4 regions of the Ferrimonas sp. genome follow, and region 1 is predicted to be linked to each of the others. Evidence: predicted binding sites of a transcription regulator. Region 1 holds the regulator's gene; each other region holds the start of a gene.
The links. The regulator sigma-54, encoded in region 1, starts transcription at its own class of promoters, with help from an activator protein. The targets are predictions, from matches to a motif close to GTTGGCACGNNNNTNGNNT.
Positions count from the first base shown of each region.

Region 2: ACN0RV_RS05560 (DUF2884 family protein) is a predicted target of sigma-54. The motif match lies at 1,459-1,477, and genes of this name have one in related genera.
Region 3: fliD (flagellar filament capping protein FliD) is a predicted target of sigma-54. The motif match lies at 1,367-1,385, and genes of this name have one in related genera.
Region 4: ACN0RV_RS18580 (flagellar hook-length control protein FliK) is a predicted target of sigma-54. The motif match lies at 1,486-1,504, and genes of this name have one in related genera.

Region 1 covers NZ_JBLXDO010000001.1:343,773-346,978, forward strand. The annotation lists gene rapZ (RNase adapter RapZ) at 1-450, opposite strand, end outside; gene ptsN (PTS IIA-like nitrogen regulatory protein PtsN) at 447-893, opposite strand; gene hpf (ribosome hibernation promoting factor) at 896-1,183, opposite strand; gene ACN0RV_RS01615 (RNA polymerase factor sigma-54) at 1,207-2,658, opposite strand; gene lptB (LPS export ABC transporter ATP-binding protein) at 2,726-3,206, opposite strand, start outside.
Region 2 covers NZ_JBLXDO010000004.1:23,029-26,234, reverse strand. The annotation lists gene trmB (tRNA (guanosine(46)-N7)-methyltransferase TrmB) at 1-106, shown strand, start outside; gene ACN0RV_RS05570 (50S ribosome-binding protein YggL) at 116-457, shown strand; gene glsB (glutaminase B) at 457-1,371, shown strand; gene ACN0RV_RS05560 (DUF2884 family protein) at 1,512-2,321, shown strand; gene ACN0RV_RS05555 (LysR substrate-binding domain-containing protein) at 2,494-3,206, shown strand, end outside.
Region 3 covers NZ_JBLXDO010000010.1:61,268-64,473, forward strand. The annotation lists gene fliD (flagellar filament capping protein FliD) at 1-1,336, opposite strand, end outside; gene ACN0RV_RS10805 (hypothetical protein) at 1,721-1,915, shown strand; gene ACN0RV_RS10810 (hypothetical protein) at 1,909-2,928, opposite strand; gene flgL (flagellar hook-associated protein FlgL) at 2,932-3,206, opposite strand, start outside.
Region 4 covers NZ_JBLXDO010000031.1:20,185-23,390, forward strand. The annotation lists gene ACN0RV_RS18580 (flagellar hook-length control protein FliK) at 1-1,412, opposite strand, end outside; gene fliJ (flagellar export protein FliJ) at 1,548-1,991, opposite strand; gene fliI (flagellar protein export ATPase FliI) at 2,002-3,206, opposite strand, start outside.

The sequences.
Region 1 (3,206 bases):
GGTGCGCATCTCATCGGCCAGCTGATGGACCGACAGGCCGTCGGTCATGAAGCTGTGATCGGCCAGGTCGCGAATGGGGGCCAGCAGTTGGGTCTCTGAGGCGATCGCTTCCGCCAGGGAGGTGCCGCTGCGCGACAGGGGGTGCAGCCTGCGAGTCTCGCTGTAGCGCTTGATCAGGCTGGTGTCTGACGCGTCCAGGAAGTAGATCTGTTTTTCGATGGAGTCCGGCAGGTGCTTCAAAATCTCCGGGATCTGTTCCGCCTGGTCAGGCAGGTTGCGGATGTCCAGGCTGACTGCCAGGGTGTCGCACTGATCCAGCATCTCCTCCACCAGGGAGGGGAGCATCACCGCGGGCAGGTTGTCGACACAGTAGCACCCCAGGTCTTCGAGGACCCGAAGTGCGACGGATTTGCCGGCACCGGAACGTCCGGAGAGGATGATCAGCTTCACGAGGTCACCAGGGCATAAAGCTCCGAGTCGGTACTGCATTTACGCAGGGCCCGGCAGGTCTCTTTGTCCTGCAGGGTCTTGGCCATGGCGGCCAGGGTGGCCAGGTGCTCCTGTACCGCGTCCTCGGGGACAAACAGGGCAAACAGCAGGTCCACAGGCTTGCCATCGATGGCGTCGAAGGGGATCGCTTCGTCGCACTTGATGAACACGGCAATGGGGCGGTCGATGTTGGCTAGCCGGCCATGGGGCAGGGCGATCCCCTTGCCGATGCCGGTGGTACCCATCTTCTCCCTGGCCAGCAGGCTTTCAAACAGCTGCTGGGGGTTCAGGTTGCCGTGATGCTCGCCCGCCAACTGGGAGATCATCTCCAGGGCGCGCTTCTTGCTTAGGCCCGGAGCGGCGATGGTGGCGCACTCCGGGCTGAGTAACGTGGATATGTCCATGATTAATGGCGTGAAATTTTCTCTTTGTGCTTGATGACCTGACGGTCCAGCTTGTCGATAAGGCCGTCGATGGCCGCGTACATGTTGTCGTGGTGGTGGGTCGCGTACACTTCGCGGCCACTCAGATTCAGTTTGGCTTCGGCGGTTTGCTGTGTTTTCTCCACATTCAGCACCACGTAGACGTTGGAGATATGGTCAAAGTGGCGCTCCAGCTTGTCGAACTTGGTGTGCACATAATCTCTCAGAGCGGTAGTGATCTCGACATGATGACCGGTCAGATTGATTTGCATATAGGTTCCTCCTTTTTTGCTGGTTACAGCTGTTTCCGCTGATTGGATGGAGCAATGCCCAGGGCTTCCCTGTACTTGGCGATGGTCCGTCTCGCCACCTTGATGCCCTGTTCTGCCAGCAGCTCCGCCATTTTACTGTCACTGAGAGGTTTCTTAGGATTCTCTGCAGCAACCAATTTTTTAATTAAAGCACGAATTGCCGTGGATGAGCACTCGCCGCCACTGTCTGTGCTGACGTGGCTGGAGAAGAAGTACTTCAGCTCGAAGATGCCACGGGGCGTATGCATATATTTCTGGGTGGTCACCCGGGAGATGGTGGACTCGTGCATGTCCACCGCTTCGGCCACATCGTTGAGCACCATGGGCTTCATCGCTTCGTCGCCGTATTCCAGGAACCCCTGCTGGAACTGGACGATGCAGTTGGCCACCTTGAGCAGGGTATCGTTGCGACTCTCCAGGCTCTTCAGGAACCACTTGGCTTCCTGCAGGTGACCGCGGACGAACTGGCTGTCCGCCTGGTTGCGGCTGTTGCGGCTCAGGGCCGCATACTGCTCGTTGATGCGGATCTTGGGCATGGTGTCCGGATTGAGCTCTACCACCCAGCGCCCCTTGCGCTTGGAGACGGCCACATCGGGAATCACGTACTGGTCATTGTCGCTGACCAGGGCGCTGCCGGGACGAGGGTTGAGGGTCTGGATCAGATCCATCGCCTCCTTGAGCTCCTCCTCCTTGAGGCGGGTCTTGCGCATCAGTCCGCGGAAGTCGCGGTTGGCCAGCAGATCCATATTTTCCTGAATCAGCATCTTGGCCTCAGCCAGCCAGGGAGTCGCCCCATCGAACTGACTCAACTGCACCAGCAGGCACTCCGCCAGATCCCGGGCACAGACGCCCACAGGGTCGAAGCGCTGCACTCGCTTGAGTACCGCCTCCACCTCGTCCAGCTCGACCTCGTCGTCGCCCATGGCTTCGAGAATATCCTCGGCAGTCTGGGTCAGGTAGCCGCGTTCATCGGTGGCATCGATGATGGCCACCGCGATGGCGCGATCGGTATCGGACATGGGGGTCAGTTCCATCTGCCACAGCAGGTGGCCCTGAAGGCTGTCACCGGTGCTGCCCTGGAAGGGCATGTCATCCTCCCGACTGGCCATGGGGGCCGGGGAGGATGTGTAATATTCATCCCAGGAGGCGTCGACCTGAAGATCATCCGGCATGTCGGTCTGACTCAGGGCCTCGCTGGTGTCCAGACTGGCGGCTTCCGGGGCGGGCTCGAGCTCATCCCGGGAAGGGGCATCCGGGGTGTCGGGGACGGCTGGGCTCAGATCCTCCTCGACTTCAAGCAGGGGGTTGGCATCCAGGGCCTCCTGAATCTCTTGTTGGAGATCCAGAGTCGACAGTTGCAGCAGGCGAATGGCCTGCTGCAGCTGCGGGGTCATGGTGAGCTGCTGTCCCAGCTTTAGCTGTAGAGAAGTCTTCATTTACAACAACCTGTCCTTATTCCTTCTTGTTTTTTCCGGTTGTATTCCTGGTCGGGAGTTCAAATTACTATAGCTTGAACTGGTCGCCCAAGTATACCGAGCGCACCAGCTTGTTCTCGAGGATGGCGGCGGGTTCGCCCTGGGCGATCAGCTCGCCGTGGCTGACAATATAGGCGTGTTCACAGACGTCCAGAGTTTCACGGACGTTGTGGTCGGTGATCAGTACGCCCAGGCCGCGGTCCCTCAGGTGCTGGATGATCTTCTTGATGTCGATCACCGAGATCGGGTCGACGCCAGCGAAGGGCTCGTCGAGAAGGATGAATTTGGGATCGGCGGCCAGGGCCCGGGCGATCTCCACCCGGCGGCGTTCGCCGCCGGACAGGCTCATCCCAAGGCTGTCGCGGATGTGGGTGATGTTAAACTCTTCCAGCAACTGCTCCAGTTTCTCCACCCGCTGGGACTGGCTCAGCCCTTTACGGGTCTGCAGCACCGCCATCAGGTTGTCGTACACAGACAGTTTGCGGAAGATGGAGGATTCCTGGGGCAGG
Region 2 (3,206 bases), on a different contig from region 1:
GGACTTTGTGCCCCGTCCCGATTTCCGTCCCCTGACGAAGTTTGAAGCCCGTGGCCAACGCCTGGGTCATGGTGTCTGGGACCTTATCTTTGCTCGAAATAAATAGGAGAGCAGTATGACCACCATTCCAACCGCCAAGAACCGTAGCCGTCGCCTGCGCAAGAAGCTGCGCGTAGACGAGTTCCAGGAGCTGGGTTTCGACCTGAGCTGGCGCTTTAACGACGATGTGACCGAAGAGCAGATCGACGCCCTGGTGGATCAGCTGATTGAGGAGGTGATCGAGCCTCTGAAGCTGGGCTACAGCGGTGGCGGCCACAAGGCGTGGGACGGCATCGTCTGCACCCAGAAGCTGGGCAAGTGCACCGACGAGCACCGTCAGGCGGTAGAGAAATTCTTTGCCGACAAGCCGGTGACCGAGGTTAAGGCTTCCGAGCTGTACGACATCTGGTGGGGCTGATGCCCGACCTGGCTCTGCTGCAAAGCATCCACCAAGAAGCCCTGCCCCTGATTGGGCAGGGTCAGGTGGCGGACTACATCCCGGCCTTGGCCGGGGTGCCCGCCAACCGCCTCGGCATCGCCATCTGCACCGCAGATGGTGAGATGCTGGGGGCCGGTGACTATCTTGAGCCCTTCTCCATTCAGAGTATCTCCAAGGTGTTCTCCCTGATTCAGGCCATGAGCCTGTATGAGGAGGAGGAACTGTGGAAACGAGTGGGTAAGGAGCCCTCGGGTAATCCATTCAACTCCCTGGTTCAGTTGGAGTTTGAGCATGGTATTCCCAGAAACCCCTTCATCAACGCAGGTGCCCTGGTGGTGAGCGACATGCTCCAGGGAAGGCTGAGTGCCCCTAAGCACCGGATGCTGGAGCTGGTTCGCGAGCTCTCAGGCAATCAGCACATCGTCTGCGACAAGGTGGTGGCCCGCTCCGAGTATGAACACTCGGCCCGCAATGCGGCTATCTGCTACCTGATGAAATCCTTCGGCAACTTTCACAACGAAGTGGATGTTGTGATGAAGAGCTACTTTAACCATTGCGCCATCCGCATGAGCTGTGCCGATCTGGCCCGGGCCTTCTACTTCCTGGCCAACAAGGGAGTCTGCCTGGGCGGCAGACGGATGATCAGCGAGCGCCAGAGTCGTCAGGTGAATGCGCTGCTGGCGACCTGCGGCCTCTACGACGGGGCGGGAGAGTTCGCCTATCGTGTCGGTATGCCCGGTAAGAGTGGCGTTGGCGGCGGTATTGTGGCTGTAGTTCCTGGCGAACTCAGTGTTTGCGTATGGTCCCCTGAGCTTGACCCTTCGGGGAACTCCCTGGCGGGAACCCGCATGCTGGAGCTGTTGGCCAAGCGCCTGGGACGCTCCATCTTCTGATGGCGATTCTCACCACATTCTGGTGAGAATTCCTACCAAATTCTCTTTCCTCTGAACTCAATCTCTTTTAAATCAGTGGCTTAAATTTTTGGCCCAATATTGGCATTACCCAGGTATATCCAATTCAAAGGAGCTGAGTAATGTCATTGTCCAAAGTTGCCGCCGCCGTGATGCTGTCCTCCACCCTGGCTTCCGGTGCCGCCCTGGCCCAAAACCAGCAGTGCGATTTCTCCTTCAACCACGACCTGGTGATCAGTGACACCAAGCTGGAGGTGATGGAGGAGGGGCGCACCCTGTACCTGTTTGAAGATGGCCGACTGTGGGTTGAGGGAGACAGTGTTTCCCTGAATGGCAGCCAGCAGGACGCCATGAGTGATTTCCAGTTGGCGGTATACAACCAGATGCCCGCCACCATGGAGGTGGTGGAGCAGGCACTGGAGATGGCAAGTATCGCCCTGGATGCGGTTGCCACCGAGTTTGCCGAATTGGGTGTGGATATGAGTAATCTGCACGATGTGGCGAACACTCTGGCGCAAACCGTACGGGAGAAGATCGCCATGGACGATGGTTCCTATCGCCTGGTGAGCGGAGACTTCGATCAGTTCGGTGACCAGTTTGATCAGGAGTTCGAGCGTCAGCTGGAGGCGGCGGTCACCCAGTCCATGGGAGCGATCATGATGCAGATGGGCTCCGCCATGATGAACAGTGAGGGGGAGGGCTTCGAAGCCAAGATGGAAGCCTTCGGTGAGCGCATGGAGCGCATGGGTGAAGAGCTGGAACAGCGTTTCGCCGGCCAGGAACAGATTCTGGAAACCCAGGCCGAGGAGCTGTGCCGCAGCTGGCAGCAACTGGATGAGATGGAAAATCAGCTGCTGCAGCAGATCCCTGAGCTTAAGCCTTTTGACCAGTTGGATGTGAAAGCCGACAAGCTGGCCTATCGCTGGTACTGAGTTGACTCACAGGGGCAGGGAGACTGTCCCGCCCTTAAACATGGTTCGCTACAGCGGACAATCTACTCCCTGAAAAGTTGATCCAAACTCCACTCTTTGCGGCATACCTGCATTTGCCGCTTTTTTTTTGTTTTCTAAAAGGGTTCAATGTATGGGTTAACCGGAGAGTGATATGCGTGAGCTGTTAGAACCCATAGTTATCTATACCCATGTAGTGCGTGCCCAGGGCTTTTCTGCCGCCGCCCGCCGCCTGGGCATTTCAAAATCCAAGGTAAGTAGCCAGGTAAGTCAGCTGGAACAACAGCTTGGCGTCCAACTGGTGCAGCGCACCACGCGCTCTCTGAGCCTGACTGAGGCGGGGGAGACCCTCTACCGTCATGGTGAGTCCATTATTCGTGAGGTGGATTCTGCCGTTGCCAATGTTCAGAGTCTGCACGATGAGATTCGTGGCGTGCTTCGGGTGGGCATTACCCAGGCCTTTGGCTCCTTGCACCTGATGCCTCTGATCCCCGACTTTATGGCCCGCTACCCCAATCTGGAGCTGGAGATAAGCTTCCTGGATCACAAGGTAGACGTGGTCAACGAAGGGCTGGACCTGTTGCTTACCATGTCTGAACAGTTGCCCCTGGGCATGGTGGCCAGGCCCTTGATGGACTGTCGCTTCGTTCTGGTGGCTTCTCCCGACTATCTGGCCAAGCACGGTGTTCCCTCTACCCCTGATGATCTGGTACAGCACAACTGTCTGGTCTATAAGAGCGAGTGGTATGAGCATGCGGTGTGGGAGTTTAAGCGGGGGGCCGACGAGAAGAAGATCCCGGTCAAGGGGAACTACCGGGTGGATGATGCTCCGGCACTGAAAGAGGTGGCCAAGAAGGGGTTGGGCAT
Region 3 (3,206 bases), on a different contig from region 1:
CGCTGGCGTTCATGGAGTTGATGTACTGCTCCATGGCGGTGAACTGCGCCAGATAGCGTTGATAGGCTTGCTGCATCTGATAGTCGTGCCGCGTCATGTCGTCTTCGAGCCGCTCCATCCGCGAATCGAGATTGTCCTGTTTGGTGTCGATGAAGCCATCGCGATCGGTGAAGGGATCGATGATGCCGTCCAGCCGGTTTACATAACCATCGGTGGAGGTGAACATCTCCTGTACCTTGGCAGAGTCGCTCTTCAGCGCCGTCTCCAGCTTCTCCTCGTCCAACTTCATCTTGCCGTTGCGATCCAGTTCGATGCCGATGTCGGAGAGGCGCATGCCATTGTCTGTGGCCGGAAACAGCGCGTTGTTAAGGCGGTTTTTCAGCATGCGGATGCTGGAATCCCCCTTAAGCACACCGAGCTGCTCCTCCTTGATCTTATTGGCCTCCTCCTTGTCTTCGTCGTCCTCTTTGCCAATGTCGGACTCCACCTCGATACTGCTGCCCAGGCTCTGGGTCAGTCCGGTGATCTCGCTCATCAGCTTGTTGTAGGAGGAGACAAACTCCTTCACCGAGTCCAGGGTTTTGTCGGTGTCGTAGCCCACACTGATGGTGCTGGACTCTCCGGCCTTATGGGCTTCGGTCAGCTCAATATCTACGCCATCGATCACCTTCTCCACGTAGTTGGTGGCGCTGGTGATGGCGACGCCATTGAGCTCGAACTGGGCATCCTGGGCGGCCACCAGATCGGTGAAGCCAAAGCCGCCATCGTCCTGGTTGATCTGAATCTGATTGGCGGTGCCGGTCTCCTTGGAGGTCAGCAGCAACTCGACGCTGCCATCCCCTTTGCGCATCAAAGAGGCCTGGACACCCAGGTTCGCGGCATTGTCATTGATGTAATCTCTCAGGCCGGACACCGTGCCTGTGCCAGAGGGGTTGATCACCGAAAAGTCAATGGTCAGCACCTCACCGTCCACCTCGATTTCAAAGATGCCCGAGGTTGGGATCAGTGCATCTTCAGAGGCGAAGCTGGCCGATTTCTGGTTGGCCTGGGCCAACTGATTCACCTTGAGGTTGTAGTTGCCCGCCGGGGCATCGGGCGCCACGGTCACCTTGGCGATGCTCTCATCGCTGATGCTGCCGCTCTTGGCATTAAAGGCATCGTCGCTCAGGGCATCCAGATCGGCGGTCATCTGCTTAAGCGACGACTCCAGCAGCTTGTAGGCATCAAGTTCGGCCTGATAGTCACTTTTTCTGGTGCTGTAGAGCTGATCTTTGCCGCTGCGCTCCACGGCCACCAACTGATCGGCCCACTGTGCCGCCGACATTCCGGAAATCATCCGCGTCTCCTCAAGATTGAACCCGATAGCATGCTAGTTTCATGCCACAACATATTTTCTTTACGTTTCTGATAGTTATGTTAATGGCCGCGGAAGTTCTCCCCCTGCCACTAACCGGGACGACAGCGGAAGGGAAGCGACTCTTCCGCCTTGCCTCCCACTGGGTCCACCTGATTCAAAGGGCGACCCCGACACGGGCAAACTTAAACAGCCGAAAGGGAAAATGGCTCGGTAGATCCAGGATCCTGCGCCGGATCAGAATGGATCCTTAAGATCGAGCTTAGGCAATGAATTTAAAGAGGTTTTTGTTTGATTTGTGGGCGGGTAACGTGAGAGAATGCGCAAAGTTTCGACGCCGTAATACCGCTAAAGAGAGTGACACCCATGACCACCATAGTGATACTGCTGCTGGCTGCCGTCGGAGGCGGACTGCTCTACCGTCATATCAGGCTGGGCAAAGGGCTGGCCCCACTGACCGAAGATCACCTGCACAGGCTGGAGAGCCACCTTGAGCAGCTCAAGAGCAGTGGCATGGTCAATCAGCAGGAGTGCGACGAGTTCCGCCGCCAGTTTCAGTAAAGCAGCGCCTGGGTCTGATTGCGGCTGGTGTTGGCCTGGGCCATCAGATTCTGCATCCTTTGGCCAAACCCCTGGGGCTTGAGCAATAGACTCAGGGCATCGAGTTGCTGAGGCAATTCCTGGAGCTGCAATCCGCCGTTCTCCCCCAACAGCCTCTCTGATGCCAGCTCCAAAGCACTGCGCATCTGCTTGAGCATACGAGCCAGTTTGGCGACCACCCCCTGAACCCTGGGCAAAGATTCCCTTATCCCCTGCAGATCAGTAAATATCCACCCTCTGGGGTCCTGCCAATGGTGCAGCTCCACCAACTTGATCCCCCGAAGTTCACCCGCGGGCAACCTCTGTCCCTGGCCCCGCATCCACCAGTGACCATCCAGCCGCTGCCAGAGCACCTCCGGCAGGGCGAACTGCAACTGCCCCTCCACTATGCTGGCTTCGACACCGCACTGGGACAAGGCCCGCTGAACCAGGGCCAACTGCCCCTGTGGCGTGCCCTGGGCGGGCAGAGGCAACTGCAGCCAGAGATCTCCGATGCGCAGATCTATGGTCTCGGCTCTGGCCTTGGCACTGAGCAGATCCACAGAATTGAGCTGGCACAGCCTGGGAGAGGAGGCCCCCCGCTCGGCCACAGGCTCCAGCCTGTGGTCCAGCAGCGGGTTACCGGCGAAACTGCCACGGCGGCCCAACATCTGCCGCCTGAACCGCTCCATCTCTTCAGCCTGAACCAGAGAACCTTGTGACAGGGCCTGGGTCATCAGCTGGTGCAGCTTGCGGGCGCGACGCCACTGCTGCATCAGGGTCTCCTCCGCCGCCTGGGCGTAGAGCACCTGGTGATGGCCGCGACTGATCCGCTCCCAGCGGTCATAGCAGAGCAGCCTGTGCCTGGAAAGGGGCGTGGCCGGCACCGGGCGGTGCTCGGCGCCGCCATTGACCGTCGGCGCACTGCCCAGGCCATTCAGCCTGGGCTGGTGAGACAGAGGTGAGACCTGGGTGTCGCGGATGGCAGAGAGCATGGGTTACATCTCGTTGAACAGGGAGAGCTGGCTGATCTTGACGAAGCTCTCCTGGGTCACCTGCAGGGCCACCAGAGAGCTCTGGTAACGGCTTTGGGCCTCGGCATAATCCAGCCCCTCCACCTCGCCCACCAATTGTTTGTTGAACAGCATCATGTCCTGATGAGAGGTTTCAATCAGGCTGAGGCTGTTCTGGCGTCCCCCTATGGTGGTCACCGCGGCACTGATGCTGGTCAGGGCGTCATCCAGTGAACCCATCATGCTGATCTGCTCCCCAT
Region 4 (3,206 bases), on a different contig from region 1:
TGGGCGGGACGACCTGCCTCAGGGGTTCTGCCATGCTGCATACGATGGGCCGTGTCCAGTTCCACTCCCTCGCCATGCTCTGCGCTGGCCGCCAAAGGCGCCGCCTCCGGCAGCTGGGTCTGGGTCGCCAGGGTCATCTCGGCGGTAACCTGGGCGCTTCGCAAGCCGGGCTCAGCCTTGGCTTGAGTGCCCTGCAGGGCGCTCACCTCTTTGGCCAGCTCCGGGTCCAGCCTTTCGCCAGACAACTTCTGAGTGGCTGGGGCCTGGGCCATGGCTGTAGTGTCGCCCATGGCCTGGCGGGAAGCCGCATCCAATTTCTGAGGCAGGGGCTCACCATCGAGTTTGGTCTGAACCTCCCGGCTGCCCTGCAACTGAGTCAGGAGTTCACTGCCAGAGAGCGTCTTGGGGCCCTCTTTGGCGTCGGTCTGGGAGGACGCCTTGCCTTCGGCAGCAGCGTGCGGCTCGGCCTTGACGCCACCTGGCGCAGGCGGAGTCTCTTTCAGGTCCAGTTTGGCAACCACCTTGGGGCTGTCTGAGGCCTCGGCGCCCGCTTCGCCCTGGCCATCAAGGGTCTCACCCTCGCCACCAGGTTGATTCAGCACGGCAAAGGGGGAGGCGTCGGTCTTACCCTGAGACTGCTGGCCCTCGGACTTCGATTCGGCCAGTGCCTGCTGAGCCCGCGGCGTCGCGGATGTCGCCTCTGCCCGGCTCTCCTGTCCCCGCTCTGAGGGGCCTCGTCGAAGCTTCGCCTCACCGGCGACCTTCAAGCCGGGAGTATCGGGCTTCGGGTACTCACTGTCGGCAGACGGGGCTCCCTTAACCGGGTCAACCTTGTCCAGGGGCTGTTTCGCCTGCTCACCCTCCTGACTGATCTTAGTCGCAACCGTATCCGTCTCTGCCGCAGTCGTCAGCGTGGCCTGGCTGCCTGCCTCAGCAGCGGAATCGGTATCCTCCCGACTCTTGCCGGGGGCAGATTGTTGCCGCTCTGGCTCAGTCTGGGTTGCCACCTTGGGCAAGACTGCTTCCTGCAGCTCAGGGGTCTTCGCATCTGTGCTTTCAGCGGCGTCGGGGGCGCCCTCCAGTGGCGGCAGAGACGTTGGCTCGCCACTCTCACCGCCCTCACCTTCCAGCGCCTGCTCATCGGTTTTCAGCTTGGGCTGGGCATCGCCCGGGCTGTTGCTCTTCGAAGAATCGGTACGGTCATCAGCCTTGGCAGGCTCGACGCCCGTCTTTGAAGCCTCTGATAATTCTGTTTTTTTGCCTTCTATGGCCTGGTGCTGCGCCTCCTTGCCCTGACTGGCGTCTGTCGCATTCGCCAGCGCCGCCTCGAAGCCGTCGTCGGACGAGCCCTTTGAGGCGGGTGCGGTGCTGAGCACCGAGGGGGTCTGAGTGACCTGCAGTCGAGCTTCCATAGGTCCTTACAACTCCTGGCTGACAATGGAATCGGCAGAGGCCGATGACGGCTCTACGTTAATGCCAAGTTAAGAGCAAGCTTCGTGCCACAACTTTGAACCGACACCAACAGGCTCAGTTCATCTCTGAAGACCCTAAGTCTGACGGCGGAGAAACTGCTGCAGGGCGAACTCGTCCAGCTCAACCTGCTCCCGCCTGTCTGCCCGGGCACGCCGGCGGGCATGCTCCTTATCGATGAGCAGGGCCAGGGCTTTCTGTTTCTGCTGAATCTTCTGCCACTGCTGCTGAAACTGACCCACCGCCTGGTCTGCGGCCTGGATCTGCTGATGCTGCTGATCGATGGCACCGTCCAGGCGGGCAACAAAGTGGTAGTACTGCTGATAATGGTTGGCCGCCAGCTTATCGCCGGTCTTCTCCGCCGCCTGGCGCACATAGTCCATACGGAAGGCTTCCAGGCTTTTCAGCTGCTCTCGCAGGGCGTTGGCCTGAGACTGAGCACTGCGTAGCTGCAACTGAGCCGCTTCCAGTTCCTTATCCGCCAGTTCCAGTACCTTTGCCAGCTGCCTGGGATCCGCCATGGCTTAATCCCTAGTACTTGCAGTTGGCCGCAAGCCGGGCCAGTTGCTCCAGGCTTGCGGTGTAATTGGCGGGACGCCGCATCTCCTGGCGCAGGAAGGCGTTGAACGCTGGTTGCATGGCAATCGCCTTATCCACCTTAGGATCCGACCCCTGAGAGTAGGCACCGATGGCAATAAGATCCTGATTCTGACGATAGGCGGACCAGAGCTGCTTGACCATCTGAGCGGCAGTCTGATGCAACTGCTCGGTGACCATGGGCATCACCCGGCTGATGGAGGCCTCGATGTCGATGGCCGGGTAGTGGCCACTCTCCGCCAACTGACGGGAGAGCACGATGTGACCGTCAAGGATCGCCCGGGAGGCATCCGCTATGGGATCCTGTTGATCGTCCCCCTCGGTCAGTACGGTGTAGAACGCGGTAATGCTGCCCTGGCCCGGGCCGCCGTTACCGGCACGCTCAACCAGTTTCGGCAGCTTGGCAAATACCGAGGGCGGATAGCCCTTGGTGGCCGGCGGCTCACCAATGGCCAGGGCGATCTCCCGCTGCGCCTGGGCGTAACGGGTCAAAGAGTCCATCAGCAGCAGGGTGTTCTTGCCGCAATCCCGGAAATACTCGGCGATTCGGGTGGCGGTTTCGCAGGCACGCAGCCGCATCATCGGGCTGTTGTCCGCCGGGGCGGCTACTACCACCGAGCGGGCACGACCTTCGGGGCCGAGGATCTCCTCGATGAACTCCTTCACCTCCCGGCCACGCTCCCCCACCAGGCCAACCACAATGACGTCGGCATTGGTGCCCCGGGTCATCATCCCCAGCAGCACGGACTTACCCACACCTGAGCCGGCGAACAGGCCCATACGCTGCCCCTGCCCCACGGTCAGCAGGGCATTGATGGTGCGCACGCCGGTATCAATGGGCTGGCTGATGGCCCGGCGGGCCATGGGGTTGAGCAGGGGCGCGCTGTGGGCGGCGCGGTGGCGGGTCTTCAGCGGGCCCAGGCCGTCGATGGGTTCGCCGTTGCCATCGATCACCCGGCCCAGCAGGGCATCGCCCACGGCCAGGCCGCGTCGGCCACCAATGGGCGTCACCCGGGCTCCGGGCAACACGCCCTTCATCTCTTCGATGGGCATCAGGTAGAGAAGTTGATCATCGAAACCGACCACCTCCGCCAGGATCTCGCCGGAGAGGGTATCGATGGAGCAGAGTGAGCCCACAG